DNA from 2 places in the Burkholderia sp. AU30198 genome. Region 1 is predicted to be linked to the other one. Evidence: predicted binding sites of a transcription regulator. Region 1 holds the regulator's gene; the other holds the start of a gene.
The links. Region 1 encodes FliA, which starts transcription of late flagellar genes. Its sites were predicted from a motif close to CTAAAGTTTNNNNNNNNNNNGCCGNTA; they were not measured.
Positions count from the first base shown of each region.

Region 2: fliS (flagellar export chaperone FliS) is a predicted target of FliA. The motif match lies at 5,589-5,615, and genes of this name have one in related genera.

Region 1 covers NZ_JAIZSA010000014.1:47,655-55,159, reverse strand. The annotation lists gene flhB (flagellar biosynthesis protein FlhB) at 1-228, shown strand, start outside; gene flhA (flagellar biosynthesis protein FlhA) at 329-2,428, shown strand; gene flhF (flagellar biosynthesis protein FlhF) at 2,425-4,215, shown strand; gene LGN19_RS26955 (MinD/ParA family protein) at 4,208-5,026, shown strand; gene LGN19_RS26950 (RNA polymerase sigma factor FliA) at 5,049-5,783, shown strand; S-adenosyl-L-homocysteine riboswitch at 5,892-6,007, shown strand; gene ahcY (adenosylhomocysteinase) at 6,040-7,458, shown strand.
Region 2 covers NZ_JAIZSA010000027.1:23,879-31,383, forward strand. The annotation lists gene fliI (flagellar protein export ATPase FliI) at 1-1,485, opposite strand, end outside; gene fliH (flagellar assembly protein FliH) at 1,479-2,162, opposite strand; gene fliG (flagellar motor switch protein FliG) at 2,155-3,150, opposite strand; gene fliF (flagellar basal-body MS-ring/collar protein FliF) at 3,140-4,903, opposite strand; gene fliE (flagellar hook-basal body complex protein FliE) at 5,153-5,497, shown strand; gene fliS (flagellar export chaperone FliS) at 5,690-6,124, shown strand; gene LGN19_RS36420 (flagellar protein FliT) at 6,121-6,453, shown strand; gene LGN19_RS36425 (flagellar hook-length control protein FliK) at 6,584-7,505, shown strand, end outside.

The DNA of each region.
Region 1 (7,505 bases):
CACAACGTCGAACTCGAGCGCGAGATTCCCGGCTCGCTGTACTCGGCCGTCGCCGAAGTGCTCGCGTGGGTCTACCAGCTCAAGCGCTTCCGTTCGGAAGGCGGTGCGTTCCCGGCGGTGCCGGTCGATCTGGATGTGCCGGCCGACCTCGACAAAGGCGCGTCGGTGTCCGCCGACGACGAGCGCGAGGAGCAGGAAGACAGCCTCGGTAAGGCGGGTACGGCATGATTCGCCCCCACGCTCACATTTGTTCGCTTGGGGAGGCGCAGCCCCCCCATCTCCCGACAGCAGTTGAATCGGGGTCGCGGGCGGCCCGGCGGGAGGCAGCATGAGCACCCCGACCAGCCTGTTCGCGAAGCGCCCGAACCTGCTCGCGGGGACCAACCTGCGCGCGCTCGCGGGCCCGATCCTCATCTGCATGATTTTGGGGATGATGATCCTGCCGCTGCCGCCGATGCTGCTGGATCTGCTGTTCACGTTCAACATCGCGCTGTCCGTGATGGTGCTGCTCGTCAGCATGTACACGATGAAGCCGCTCGACTTCGCGGCGTTCCCGAGCGTGCTGCTGTTTTCCACGCTGTTGCGCCTGTCGCTGAACGTCGCGTCGACGCGCGTCGTGCTGCTCGAAGGCCACACGGGCCCCGATGCGGCCGGCCAGGTGATCGAGGCGTTCGGCCATTTCCTCGTCGGCGGCAACTTCGCGGTCGGCATCGTCGTGTTCGTGATCCTGATGATCATCAACTTCATGGTGATCACGAAGGGCGCGGGGCGGATCGCCGAAGTGTCCGCGCGCTTCACGCTCGACGCGATGCCCGGCAAGCAGATGGCGATCGACGCCGACCTGAACGCGGGCCTCATCAACGAAGAGCAGGCGCGCAAGCGCCGCCAGGCCGTGTCGCAGGAAGCCGAGTTCTACGGGTCGATGGACGGCGCGTCGAAGTTCGTGCGCGGCGACGCGATCGCCGGCCTGATCATCATGGCGATCAACGTGATCGGCGGGCTGATCGTCGGGATGGTCCAGCACGACATGACGTTCGCCGCGGCCGGCACGAACTACACGCTGCTGACGATCGGCGACGGCCTCGTCGCGCAGATCCCGTCGCTCGTGATCTCGACCGCGGCCGGCGTGATCGTGTCGCGCGTCGCGACCGACGAGGACATCGGCACGCAGATCACCGGCCAGCTGTTCACGAACCCGCGCGTGCTGAACATCACCGGCGCGATCATCGTGCTGATGGGGCTGATCCCCGGCATGCCGCACTTCGCGTTCCTCGCACTCGGCGGCGGCGCGATCTGGCTGGCCCGCACGCAGACCAAGCGCGCGGCGGCCCGCAAGGCAGCCGGCGACGTGACCGACATCGCGCCGCCCGCCGTGCTGCCGTCGGACAGCCACGAGGCAACCTGGGACGACGTGCAGCTGATCGATCCGCTCGGGCTGGAAGTCGGCTACCGGCTGATTCCGCTCGTCGACAAGAACAGCGACGGTGAGCTGCTCAAGCGCATCAAGAGCATCCGCAAGAAATTCGCGCAGGAAATCGGCTTCCTGCCGCCGGTGATCCATATCCGCGACAACCTCGAACTGCGGCCGAACGCATACCGGATCGCGCTGAAGGGCGTCGAGATCGGCGTCGGCGAAGTGTTCCCGGGCCAGTGGCTCGCGATCAACCCCGGCCAGGTGACGGCCGCGCTGCCGGGCGCCGTCACGCAGGATCCCGCATTCGGGCTGCCGGCCGTGTGGATCGACGTCGCGATGCGCGAACAGGCGCAGGTGTACGGCTACACGGTGGTCGACGCGAGCACGGTCGTCGCGACGCACCTGAACCATCTGGTCGTCCAGCACGCGGCCGAGCTGCTCGGCCGCCAGGAAGTGCAGGCGCTCGTCGAGCGCACCGGCAAGGATGCGCCGTCGCTCGTCGAGGACCTCGTGCCGAAGACGATCTCGCTGACGACGCTGCAGAAGGTGCTGCAGAACCTGCTCGAGGAAGGCGTACCGATCCGCGACATGCGCACGATCCTCGAAGCCGTGTCCGAGAACGCGGGCCGCGGCGACGCGTTCGAGATCACGGCCGCGGTGCGGCTCTCGCTCGGCCGCGCGATCACGCAGCAGTGGTATCCGGGCGCCGGCGAAATGCAGGTGATGGGCCTCGACTCGAATCTGGAGCGCGTGCTGTCGCAGGCGCTCGCCACCGGCGCGAACCCGGGCCTCGAGCCCGGCCTCGCACACAACCTTCTGACCGGCACGCAGCAGGCGATGCTGCGTCAACAGAATCTCGGGCTGCCGCCCGTGCTGCTCGTGCAGCACGCGCTGCGCGCGATGCTCGCGCGTTTCCTGCGCCGCAGCCTGCCGCAATTGAAAGTGCTGTCGTATGCCGAAGTGCCGGACACACGCACGATCAAAGTCGTTAACGTCATCGGGGGTTCCGCTTGAACATTCGCAAATTCACCGGCGCAACGAGCCGCGACGCACTTCGTCTCGTGCGCGAGGCACTCGGCGCCGACGCGGTCGTGCTGTCGAACCGCACGCTCGATGACGGCAGCGTCGAAATCGTTGCACTAGCCGATTCGGACCTGGCCGCGGTGACGCCGCCGGCCGCGGCGCGGCCGCGCATCGCGGCATCGCGCGCGGCGGAATCCGTGCCGGCCGCCGCGGTGCCGGGCATCGTGTCGCGCCCGGGCGCGGCGCTGGCCCGCCCGGCCGTCAATCCGTATGCAGCGGGCGAAGGCGGGCTGCCGGACGTGTTCTCGTCGGTGTTCGGCGCCAGCGCCGACGCGGACGCGGACGATGCGGCAGCGGCACAAGCTTCGGCGATCGATGCGGACGCGTTGGGCGGCACTGCGCCGGGCGACATCCCGGCTGCGGCCGCACCGTCTTCCGTCTTCCCCGTTTCCAGCGCGCCGGCTGCGGCTTCCGAACCCGCACCGTGGCTGGTCGAGCACGCGAAGCGCCTGACGCAGCAGCGCGACGCGCTGATGGCGCGTGCACAGGCGACGCCCGCCGCGCCGCAAGCGAGCGCGCCTGCCCCGCAGGCCGCCGCGAGCGCGACGCCGCCCGACTGGGCACGCGACATCGTGCGCGACGCCGAACGCCGGATGCCGGCCGCCGCCACCCGCGCGCCCGACACGAACACGAGCGCGGCGCATGCCGCGAAGGCGGCCGAGCGCACGCGCCTGTCCGCCGACGCGGCCGCCGTGGTGGCCGATGCGGTGAAGTCGCGCATCGAGCGGATCGTCAACGATACGGTGATGCAGGAGCTCGGCGAACTGCGCGGGATGATGGAAGAGCAGTTCGACAGCCTGATGTGGCACGACCGCCAGCGTCGCAGCGCCGTGCATGGCGCGCTGACGAAGCACCTGTTCGCGGCCGGTTTCTCCGCGCAGCTCGTGCGGATGCTGGTCGACAACCTGCCGGCCGGCGACGATGCTCAGACCATCGAACAGGCCGCCGAATGGGCGCAGTCGGTGCTGGCGTCGAACCTGCCGGTGCTCGACAGCGAGGACGCGCTGATGGAGCGCGGCGGCGTGTTCGCGCTGATGGGGCCGACGGGGGTCGGCAAGACCACCACCACCGCGAAGCTGGCCGCGCGCTGCGTGATGCGCTTCGGCGCGAGCAAGGTCGCGCTGCTGACCACCGACAGCTACCGGATCGGCGGCCACGAGCAGCTGCGCATCTTCGGCAAGATCCTCGGCGTGCCGGTGCACGCGGTGAAGGATGCCGGCGACCTCGCGCTCGCGCTGTCCGAGCTGCGCAACAAGCACATCGTGCTGATCGACACGATCGGCATGAGCCAGCGCGACCGCGCGGTATCCGACCAGATCGCGATGCTGCACGGCGCGAACGCGCCGGTGCAGCGCCTGCTGCTGCTCAACGCGACGAGCCATGGCGACACGCTCAACGAAGTCGTGCAGGCGTACCGCAGCGCGGGCGAACATCCGGACCTGGCCGGCTGCATCCTCACGAAGCTCGACGAGGCGACCCACCTCGGCGGCGTGCTCGACACCGTGATCCGCTACAAGCTGCCGGTCCACTACGTGTCGACCGGCCAGAAGGTGCCGGAGAACCTGTACGTCGCATCGACCCGCTTCCTGCTGAAGAGCGCGTTCTGCGTACCGCGCGACGGCTCGCCCTTCGTGCCGCAAGACGAGGACATGCCGACGCTGCTTTCCGCATTGACCGCACGTTCCACCGCCGAGCTGCACGAGGTGCGATTTGGATAAACGAATCATCGATCAGGCCGAAGGGCTGCGGCGCCTGCTGGCCGGGCGCGCATCGCGCATCGTCGCGGTGACGGGCGGGCCGGCGGGTGTCGGCTGCACGACCGCCGTCGTGAACCTGGCGGCGGCGCTCGCGTCGCTCGGCAAGGATGTGCTCGTCGTCGACGAGCGCGCCGACGTGCAATCGGCCAGCGCGACGCTGGCGGGCGCGTGGCTGCGCGACGGCGAGCGCACGCGGGTGGCGGCCGGCTTCGGCCTGTGCGCTGCCGCGCGGCTTGCGCGCGCCGGCTACACCGACGCGCAGCTGAGCGATTTCATCGACGGCCCGGCCGACATCGTCCTCGTCGACGCGCAGCTCGGCGCCGACGGCGCGTTCTCGGCGCTCGCGCGCGAGGCGCACGACGTGCTGGTCGTCACGCGGGTCGCCGCGCAGGCGATCACCGAGGCGTACGCGTGCATGAAACGGCTGCATTTCGCGCATGCGTTCGCGCAGTTCCGCGTGCTGACCAATCACGTCGGCAGCCATGCGGACGCGAAGGTCGCGTTCGACAACCTCGCGGGCGTCGCAAGCCGCTACCTGACGGTGTCGATCGCCGATGCCGGCTGCGTGAGCGCCGATCCGCTCGTCGAGCATGCGCGCGAACTGATGCGGGCCGCGGTCGATGCGTTCCCGTCGTCGGCCGCTGCGCGCGACTACCGGCAGATTGCCGCCGACCTGCTGTACTGGCCGATGCGCCCGCGTTCGGGTGCGGGCCGCGCGGTGCACGCGGGCGGCAAGCCGTCGTATGAGGCGGGCGCGGCACACGCCGCGTGAGTGCCACCGGAAGGAGAGAGCCATGATGTACAACGCTCAAGGAAAGATGTCCCAGGCCGACGTGCTCGCGCAATATGCGCCGCTCGTGCGACGCCTCGGGCTGCAGCTCGTCGCGAAGATGCCGGCGAGCGTCGACCTCGACGACCTGATCCAGGCCGGCATGATCGGCCTGATGGACGCGGCCGGCCGCTACAAGGAAGACCAGGGCGCGCAGTTCGAGACCTACGCGACCCAGCGCATCCGCGGCGCGATGCTCGACGAGCTGCGCAGCAACGACTGGCTGCCGCGCAGCCTGCGCAAGACGTCGCGCGAGGTCGAGCACGCGGTGCACCAGGTCGAGCAGCATCTCGGCCGCTCGGCGAGCGAGACCGAGATCGCGCAGCACCTGAACATGCCGCTCGACGAATACCAGGGGATGCTGCAGGACCTGCACGGCAGCCAGCTGATCTATTACGAGGATTTCGACCGCGCGGCCGACGACGAGCCGTTCCTCGACCGCTACCGCGTCGATCACGCCGATCCGCTGTCGGCGCTGCTCGACGAGCACCTGCGCGAAGCGCTCGTCGAGGCGATCGAACGGCTGCCGGAGCGCGAGAAGCTGCTGATGTCGCTGTACTACGAACGGGGTCTGAATCTGCGCGAGATCGGCGCGGTGCTCGAAGTGAGCGAATCGCGCGTGTGCCAGCTGCACAGCCAGGCCGTCGCGCGCCTGCGCGCACGGCTGCGCGAACAGGCCTGGGTCGGCGCGGAGTCCTGACCCTTTCCTGACGGCCGCGCGCGCCGACGCCGCGCGCTCGTGCCGGGTAAGTGCCGTGTGTGTGCGTGCTTGCGCATACCGCGCGCCGATTTGCTACAATCCCCTCCGTTTTCCGAGGAGCGTTGCGACGGACCATTCTGCGTCCGCCAGGCTCGGAAGGCTTCACCAAGCAGCCGTGCGGCAAAACCGTGCCGGCTCCGCTTCCTGAACGGCGCTCACGTCACCAATCTAGAAACTTTTTAGAAAGGAGGGCGTGATGAACGCCATTATCGATTCCAAAGCTTCCAACGATTACGTCGTCGCCGACATGGCGCTGGCCGGCTGGGGCCGCAAGGAACTGAACATCGCCGAGACCGAAATGCCGGGCCTCGTGCAGATCCGCGACGAATACAAGGCGCAGCAGCCGCTGAAGGGCGCGCGCATTGCCGGTTCGCTGCACATGACGATCCAGACGGGCGTGCTGATCGAGACGCTGAAGGCGCTCGGCGCGGACGTCCGCTGGGCGTCGTGCAACATCTTCTCGACGCAGGACCACGCAGCGGCCGCGATCGTCGAAGCCGGCACGCCGGTGTTCGCGTTCAAGGGCGAATCGCTCGACGAATACTGGGAGTTCTCGCACCGCATCTTCGAATGGCCGAACGGCGAATTCGCGAACATGATCCTGGACGACGGCGGCGACGCCACGCTGCTGCTGATCCTCGGCTCGAAGGCCGAGAAGGACCGTTCGGTGATCGCGAAGCCGACCAACGAGGAAGAAGTCGCGCTGTACAAGTCGATCGCGACGCACCTCGACGCGGACCCGACCTGGTACTCGACGCGCCTCGCGCACATCAAGGGCGTGACCGAAGAAACCACGACCGGCGTGCACCGCCTGTACCAGATGGAAAAGGACGGCCGCCTGCCGTTCCCGGCGTTCAACGTGAACGATTCGGTCACGAAGTCGAAGTTCGACAACCTGTATGGCTGCCGTGAATCGCTGGTCGACGGCATCAAGCGCGCGACCGACGTGATGATCGCGGGCAAGGTCGCGGTCGTCGCGGGCTACGGCGACGTGGGCAAGGGCTGCGCGCAATCGCTGCGCGGCCTCGGCGCGACCGTGTGGGTCACCGAAATCGATCCGATCTGCGCGCTGCAGGCGGCGATGGAAGGCTACCGCGTCGTGACGATGGAATACGCGGCCGACAAGGCCGACATCTTCGTGACGGCCACCGGCAACTTCCACGTGATCGGCCACGATCACATGAAGGCGATGCGCCACAACGCGATCGTCTGCAACATCGGTCACTTCGACTCGGAAATCGACGTCGCGTCGACCCGCCAGTACCAGTGGGAAAACATCAAGCCGCAGGTCGACCACATCATCTTCCCGGACGGCAAGCGCGTGATCCTGCTGGCGGAAGGCCGCCTCGTGAACCTCGGCTGCGCGACCGGCCACCCGTCGTTCGTGATGTCGAACTCGTTCGCGAACCAGACGCTCGCGCAGATCGAGCTGTTCGTGCGCGGCAACGAGTACGAGAACAAGGTGTACGTGCTGCCGAAGCACCTCGATGAAAAGGTTGCACGCCTGCACCTGGCGCGCATCGGCGCGAACCTGTCCGTGCTGTCGGACGAGCAGGCTTCGTACATCGGCGTGCAGAAGGACGGCCCGTTCAAGCCGAACCACTACCGCTACTGATCCGATGCGCCGCCGCCGCGGTGCCGTGCGCGCGTCGCCGACGCGCC
Region 2 (7,505 bases), on a different contig from region 1:
AAAGCCCTGCTGCAGGAACGCCTCGATGCGCGGATAGAGCGCGATCGCGCGATCGAGCTGCGCGTCGCGGCCGGGCGCGTACGCGCCGACCGCGATCAGGTCGCGATTGCGCTGGTAGCGCGACAGCATCTGCTTGAACTGCCGGACACGGTCGAGATGCGTTTCGTCGATCAGCGCGGTCATCGCGCGGCTGATCGACGCCTCGATGTCGATTGCCGGATAGTGGCCGGCCTCGGCGAGCGCGCGCGACAGCACGACGTGGCCGTCGAGGATCGCGCGTGCCGAATCGGCGATCGGGTCCTGCTGGTCGTCGCCTTCGGTCAGCACCGTGTAGAACGCGGTGATCGAGCCGCCGCCTTCCGGCCCGTTGCCGGTGCGCTCGACGAGCGCGGGCAGCTTCGCGAACACCGACGGCGGGTAGCCCTTCGTCGCGGGCGGCTCGCCGATCGCCAGTGCGATCTCGCGCTGCGCCATCGCGTAGCGCGTCAGCGAATCCATCAGCAGCAGCACGTGCTTGCCCTGATCGCGGAAATACTCGGCGAGCGACGTCGCGTAGGCCGCGCCCTGCATCCGCAGCAGCGGCGACACGTCGGCCGGCGCCGCGACGACGACCGAGCGCGCGAGCCCGTCCTCGCCGAGGATCTGTTCGATGAATTCCTTCACTTCGCGGCCGCGTTCGCCGATCAGCCCGATCACGATCACTTCCGCGCTGGTGTAGCGCGCCATCGTTCCGAGCAGCACCGACTTGCCGACGCCGGAGCCCGCGAACAGGCCCATCCGCTGCCCGCGGCCGACCGTGAGCAGCGCGTTGATCGCGCGCACGCCGACGTCGAGCACGTGATGGATCGGTTCGCGCTCGAGCGGGTTGATCGACGGCGCCGACAGCGGCGCGTCGACCTTCGATCCGAGCGGGCCGAGGCCGTCGAGCGGGCGGCCCGACGCGTCGACGACGCGCCCGAGCATCTCCCAGCCGACCGGCAGGCGCTTCGCACCCGCAAGCGGATCGGCGACGGGCGCGCTTTCGCGCGGCCACACGCGTGCGCCGGGCAGGACGCCCGCGACGTCGGTGGTCGGCATCAGGAACAGGCGATCGCCGGCGAAGCCGACGACTTCGGCTTCCGCATGCGGCAGCGTACTGCCGGGCGGCAGTTCGATCGTGCATTCGGCGCCGACCGACAGGCGCAGCCCGATCGCCTCGAGCACGAGGCCGGCCGCGCGCGTCAGGCGCCCGCACGGCCGCAACGGCAGCGCGCGGTGGCTGCGCGCGGCGAGCCCGTTCAGGTGGGTGCGCCAGTGCGCGAGATGCGGGTTGTGCGGCGCGCGCGGCGTGGCGCCGGACGCGTCGGCCGCCGTGGCGGCGCCGTGCGGGGCGGTGTCATGTGTGGCGTCGTGCGCGGTGTCCGGGCCGAACGACGCAAGCGCGAGTTCGCGTTCGAGCGGCGTCATGCCGTCGTGCAGGATCGATTCGGGCGTGGGCGTCACCATGCGCTCACCTTGCCGATCGCGGCGGCGACGCGCTGCCAGCGCGTGGGCAGCGTCGCGTCGACCTCGCCGGTCGCGGCGTGCGCGCGGCAGCCGCCGCGCTCGATCGACGCGTCGGTGTGCACGTTCCAGCCGAGCGTATCGAGATCGTCCTGCAGATAGGCTTCGACGACGGGCAGGTCGGCCGGATTCACCGCGAGATGCGGCGCGCCGGACAGCGCGGGTTCGGCCGCGAGCACGTCGCGCACGGCCGCGACGAGCGCGGCCGGGTCGTGCTTCACGTGCTGGCGCACGACCTGCTGCGCGATGTCGAGCGCGAGCTGCGCGAGGTCGGCGGCCAGATCGTGTTCGACGGTCAACACGGCCTCGCGGAACGACGCGGCGAGTGCCGCGAGCTGCGCGGCCTGTTCACGCGCGTCGGCCTGGCCGGCTTCGAAACCTTGTTCACGGCCCTGGTCGAAACCGGCCTGGTAGCCGAGCGCCTGGCCTTCGACGTGGCCGGCCGCATGGCCTTCGGCGTGCGCGGCGTCGCGCACGCGCTGCAGTTCCTCGGCGAGCGCGGCGGCAGCCGCGGCCGCGTCGTCGGGCGGCGGCGGGGGCGGCGGCGGGTCGAACGACGCCATCTCCCACCGCTGGTAGGCGGTGAGGGTGCCCGCGCGATCGCTCGCCGAATCAGACATACGCGTCTTCCGCCTTGCCGCCGATCGCGATCGCGCCGCTCTCGGCCAGGTTGCGCACGATCTGCAGGATGCGGCGCTGCTGCGTCTCGACGTCGGACACGCGTACCGGGCCGCGCGCGTCGAGATCCTCGGCGAGCAGTTCGGCCGCGCGCTGCGACATGTTCGCGAGGAATTTCTGGCGCAGTGCCGGCGGCGCGCCCTTCAGCGCGATGATCAGCGTTTCCGACTCGACTTCCTTGAGCACCATCTGGATCGCGCGATCCTCGAGGTCGAGCAGGTTCTCGAACACGAACATCTGGTCGATGATCTTCTGCGCGAGTTCGGCATCGTACTGGCGCACGCTTTCGAGCACGCCTTCCTCATGCACGCTCGTCATGAAGTTCAGGATCTCGGCCGCGGTGCGGATGCCGCCCATCGGGCTGCGCTTCAGGTTGTCGCTGCCGGACAGCAGGCCCGTCAGCACGTCGTCGAGTTCACGCAGCGCGGCCGGCTGGATGCCGTCGAGCGTCGCGATCCGCAGGATCACGTCGTTACGCAGCCGCTCCGTGAAGCACGACGCGATTTCCGACGCCTGGTCGCGGTCGAGGTGCACGAGGATCGTCGCGATGATCTGCGGATGCTCGTTCTTGATCAGTTCGGCCACGGCGCCCGAATCCATCCACTTCAGGCCCTCGATGCCGCTCGTGTCGCTGCCCTGCAGGATGCGGTCGATCAGCACGCCGGCCTTGTCCTCGCCGAGCGCCTTGGTCAGCACCGAGCGGATGTACTCGCTCGAATCGAGCGACAGCGCGGTGTGCTGCTCCGCTTCCTTCGCGAATTCGTGCAGCACGTCCTCGACCTGCTCGCGCGTGACGTTCTTCAGCGCGGCCATCGCGGCGCCGATCTTCTGGACCTCGCGCGGCGCGAGGAACTTGAATACCTGCGCGGCCTCTTCCTCGCCGATCGACATCAGCAGGAGCGCGCTCTTGGTCAAGCCTTCAGCGTTCATCGGACACCCAGTTCTTCACGACGGTGGCGACGATCTTCGGATCCTGGCGGGCGATCGTGCGCGCGTAGTCGAGGTTGCGTTCGTAACGGTTCTTTTCGCTCTCGAACCCGAGCAGCAGCGCGTCGGATTCCTCGGCCTTCTCCAGTGCCGGCAGGCCGTCGAGCGCGACCGGATCGTCCGGCGCGGCGAGCGCCGGCGCGACCGGCTCGGGCGGCGGGAACGCGCGGCGCATCGCCGGGCGCACGAACATGAAGTAGAGCGCCGCCGCGGCCGCCGCGATGCCGAGCCATTTCGCGGCTTCCTTCGCCATCTCGATCATGTCTGGCTGGCGCCACCACGGCAGGTCGGCGTACGGGTCGCTGACGGTCGAGAACGCGCTGTTCACGACGTTCACCGAGTCGCCGCGCTTCTCGTCGTAGCCCATCGCGTCCTTCACGAGCTGTTCGACCTGCGCGAGCTTCGCGGGCGGCAGCGGCTGCATCGTCACGTGGCCCTTCGCGTCGGCGACCGGCTGGTAGTTGACGACGACCGCGACCGACAGCCGCTTCACGCTGCCCATCGGCTGTTCGAGGTGGCGGATCGTCTTGTCGACCTCGTAGTTGGTCGTCTGGTCCTTGCGGTCGCTCACGGGCGTCGTCTGCGGCGCGTTCGGGCCGTTGCCGGCGACGATCGGCGCGGATGCCGGCTGCGGCGGCGTGTTCGACAGCGCGCCCGGCACGCCCGACGCGCCGCCCTGCGCGAGTTCGGTCGCGCTGCTGGTCTGCTGGCTGCGGATCGCGGCCTGCTGCGGCACGCCGTTCGGGCCGTAGCTTTCCGACGTCTGCTCGATCTTCGAGAAATCGAGGTCCGCGCTGACCTGCGAACGCGCGTTGCCCGCGCCGAAGATCGGCGCGAGGATCGCGTCGATGCGCTTCTGCGTGTTGTGCTCGACCTGTTGCACGTACTTGAGCTGACTGGCGTCGAGGCCGGATGCCGACGCGGTCTGGGTCAGCAGGTTGCCGTCCTGGTCGACGACCGTCACGTTCTTCGCGGGCATGTCGGGCACGCCGGACGACACCATCCGCGTGATTGCCTGGACCTGGCCCTCGTCGAGCACGCGGCCCGGGTAGAGGTCGACGAATACCGACGCGCTCGGCGCTTCCTTGTCGCGCACGAACACCGACGGCTTCGGGATCGCGAGATGCACGCGCGCGCCGCGCACGGCGTTGATCGATTCGATGGTGCGCTGCAGCTCGCCTTCGAGCGCGCGCTGGTAGTTGATCTGTTCGGCGAACTGGCTGATGCCGAATTTCTGGTTGTCCATCAGCTCGAAGCCGACCGAGCCGCCCTTCGGCAGCCCCATCGCGGCGAGCTTCAGGCGCGTTTCATGCACCTGGTTCGACGGCACGAGGATCGCGCCGCCGGCATCGGCGAACTTGTAGGGAACGTTTGCCTGCTGGAGCGCAGCAATGATCGCGCCGCCATCGCGATCCGACAGGTTGCTGTACAGCACGCGGTAGTCGGGCGCGCGGCTCCACAGCACGAGCGCGGTGATCACGGCGATCGCGAACGCGACGGCGATCAGGAACGGCAGCTTCGGGTTGCCCTTCATCCGCGAGATGCCGGGAATGCGTTCCGCGAAGCCGCCAAGCCCGAAGTCCGCGCCTGCGCCACCCGCGCCCGGCAACGCGGCGGCCGCGGCGGCGCCGGGCGCCGGGCTGGCGAGGCCCGCGCGGGCGTCTGGGTTGATCAGCGAGTTGGCCTGCGAATCCATGCGTCGAGTTTCTCCGGAGCGGGACGACTGAGCTCGCTCGGACGAGCGGGCGGACAATGACACGATGCGATTATCGTGATCCGGGCCGGACTCCGATCGACCGAAAAGAGCGGGGTTTCCCCCGTACTTTCTCGGCTTTGACGCGCGGCGCGCTGCTATCCTTTTTCGCGATCCGGCATGGTGCGCGTGGTGCGGCGCCGGCGGACACGCCCGGTGGTCCGGGACTCTTCTCTCAGTTTTGGGGACAGCATGACTGCGAACGTCAGCGGAATCGGTTCGGTGTTGCAACAGATGCAGTCGATGGCCGCGCAAGCGTCCGGCGGCGTCGCGAGCCCGACGGCGGCGCTGGCCGGCTCGGGCGCGGCGACGGCCGGCACGTTCGCGAGCGCGATGAAGGCGTCGCTCGACAAGATCAGCGGCGACCAGCAGCACGCGCTCGGCGAGGCGCAGGCGTTCGAGGTCGGCGCGCCGAACGTGTCGCTGAACGACGTGATGGTCGACATGCAGAAAGCGAACATCGGCTTCCAGTTCGGGCTCCAGGTCCGCAACAAGCTCGTGAGCGCTTACAACGACATCATGCAGATGTCGGTGTGATGGGCCGGCCATCCGGGGACGGCCATCCGGGGCGGCCATCCGGTGAGCCCGCCCGGGCTGGCCCTGCCGCCGCCGGGCAGGCCCCGCTTGCCTAAAGCTTTCCCGATCCCTTCCGATAACTCCGGTGAAGGCCGCGTCGTGCGATGCACGATGTCGGTTCCCGTATAGCCAAGGCATAACAAGGAGAAGCGCATGTTTTCCCCAGGGCACGCTGGAGCCAGTGCATACGCGCGTGTCGGCGTCGAGACAGGGGTGATGGGCGCCTCCCCGCACCGGTTGACCGCGATGCTGTACCAGGGCGCGCGGCAGGCGGTGGCGCTCGCGCGCATGCATCTGCAGCAGGGCAATGTGCCCGCGCGCGGCGAGGCGATCGGCAAGGCGATCCGGATCGTCGAGAGCGGGCTGAAGGCGTCGCTGAACCGCGACGCGGGTGGCGAGATCGCGGAGCGGCTGGACGCGCTGTATGCGTATATCTGCGGGCGTTTGCTGGAAGCGAACGCGCAGGCGAGCGACGCGATGCTGGTCGAGGTCGACGGGCTGCTCGCGACGCTCGAGGAAGCATGGACGGGGATCGCCCCGGAAGTCGCGCGGATGGCCGCGCAACAGGCAGTGGAAGCATCAAGATGAATCGCAAGGCCGAATACTTCGAACGTTACGAGGCGCTCGCCGCCGTGTCGGGCCGGATGCTGTGCGCTGCGCGCAGCGCCGACTGGAGCGCGTTGCCGGGGTTGCAGGCCGAATTCATGCAGTTGGTCGACGGGCTCAAGGAAGCCGATCCGGGTGTCGTGCTCGACGAATCGGATCTCGGCCGCAAGCTCGACCTGATCCGCCGCATCCTGGCCGACGACGCCGCGATCCGCGATCTCGCGAGCCCGGACGTCGCGCGGCTGTCCGCGCTGTTCGAGGCGCGGCGCTCGACCAAGGTATTGACCGATCTCTACCGCGCGCGCGGGTAGGGCCCGTTTCCGGGGAAACGGGCGCGGGGGCGCACGAGCCCGTTGCGGCAGACGCGCAGTTCCCGCGGGCGGCACCGATGTGCCGCTCCCGGATTCGCAACGAAGTGGCTGAGGTGAGCAGGCTCCGATCATGACCGGTATCGACTCCGTTGCGGCCGCGCTGCTGGCGAGCCGCCTCGACAGCCTGCTGACCGGCACCGTGTCGGCACCCGCCGGCGGCGGCGCGACCTCGCAGGTCGGCACGCCGGGCACCGGCGCGTCGTCCTCGCCTGCGGCCGGCAGCCCGCCCGCCGCGCCACCCGCTTCCACCCAGACCGCACTGTCCGAGGTCGGGCGCGTGCTCGACGCGATCTCGCGCGCGGGCGGCGACTCGACGCCGGCCATCGCCGGCCGCGCGCCGTTGCTGGCCGACCCCACCGTGCTGCTGACCGACACGGCGGTGCCGGCCCGCGCGCCGGCCTTGTCCGATCCGGCTGCGTCTTCCTCGCCGGCTTCCGCTGCGGCGGTGCACGAAGCAGCCGCGGCCCTGCCGGTCGCGGCGCTGCGTGCAGCGCTCGCGCAGGCCGTGAGCGAAAGCGGCCTTTTCTACGAATCCCATCTGGCGCAGTGGCTGGCGGGCCAGCGTCCGCTCGCGGCGCTGATGCGCGAGCCGCAGGCACGCCTCGCGGCCGCACTCGCGCCGGCCGACCCGGATGCCGCGCAGCACGGCGCGACCGATGTGCTCGACGAGCTGCTCGCGCAGCGCCCGCCGTTGCCTGCCACCGCGCGGGCGACGGCGCAGCCGGGTATGCCGGCCCAGGGCGGTGCGCCGGCTCGCGATCCTGCGCAGGCCTTGCCGGCAGGCGTGCGACAGGGCGCGTCGCTGTCGCCCGAGATGGCCGATCTGCTCGGCGAGCGTCCCGATGCGCGCTGGACGCCCGCGCGCGCCGAACTGGCCACCGCATCGTCCGATTCGCAGGCACAGACGCAGACGCTTGCGCCCGTCCATCCGGCCGCCGTGCCGCTCGTCAGGCAGCAGCTCGACGCGCTCGCGACCGACCAGTTCCGCTGGA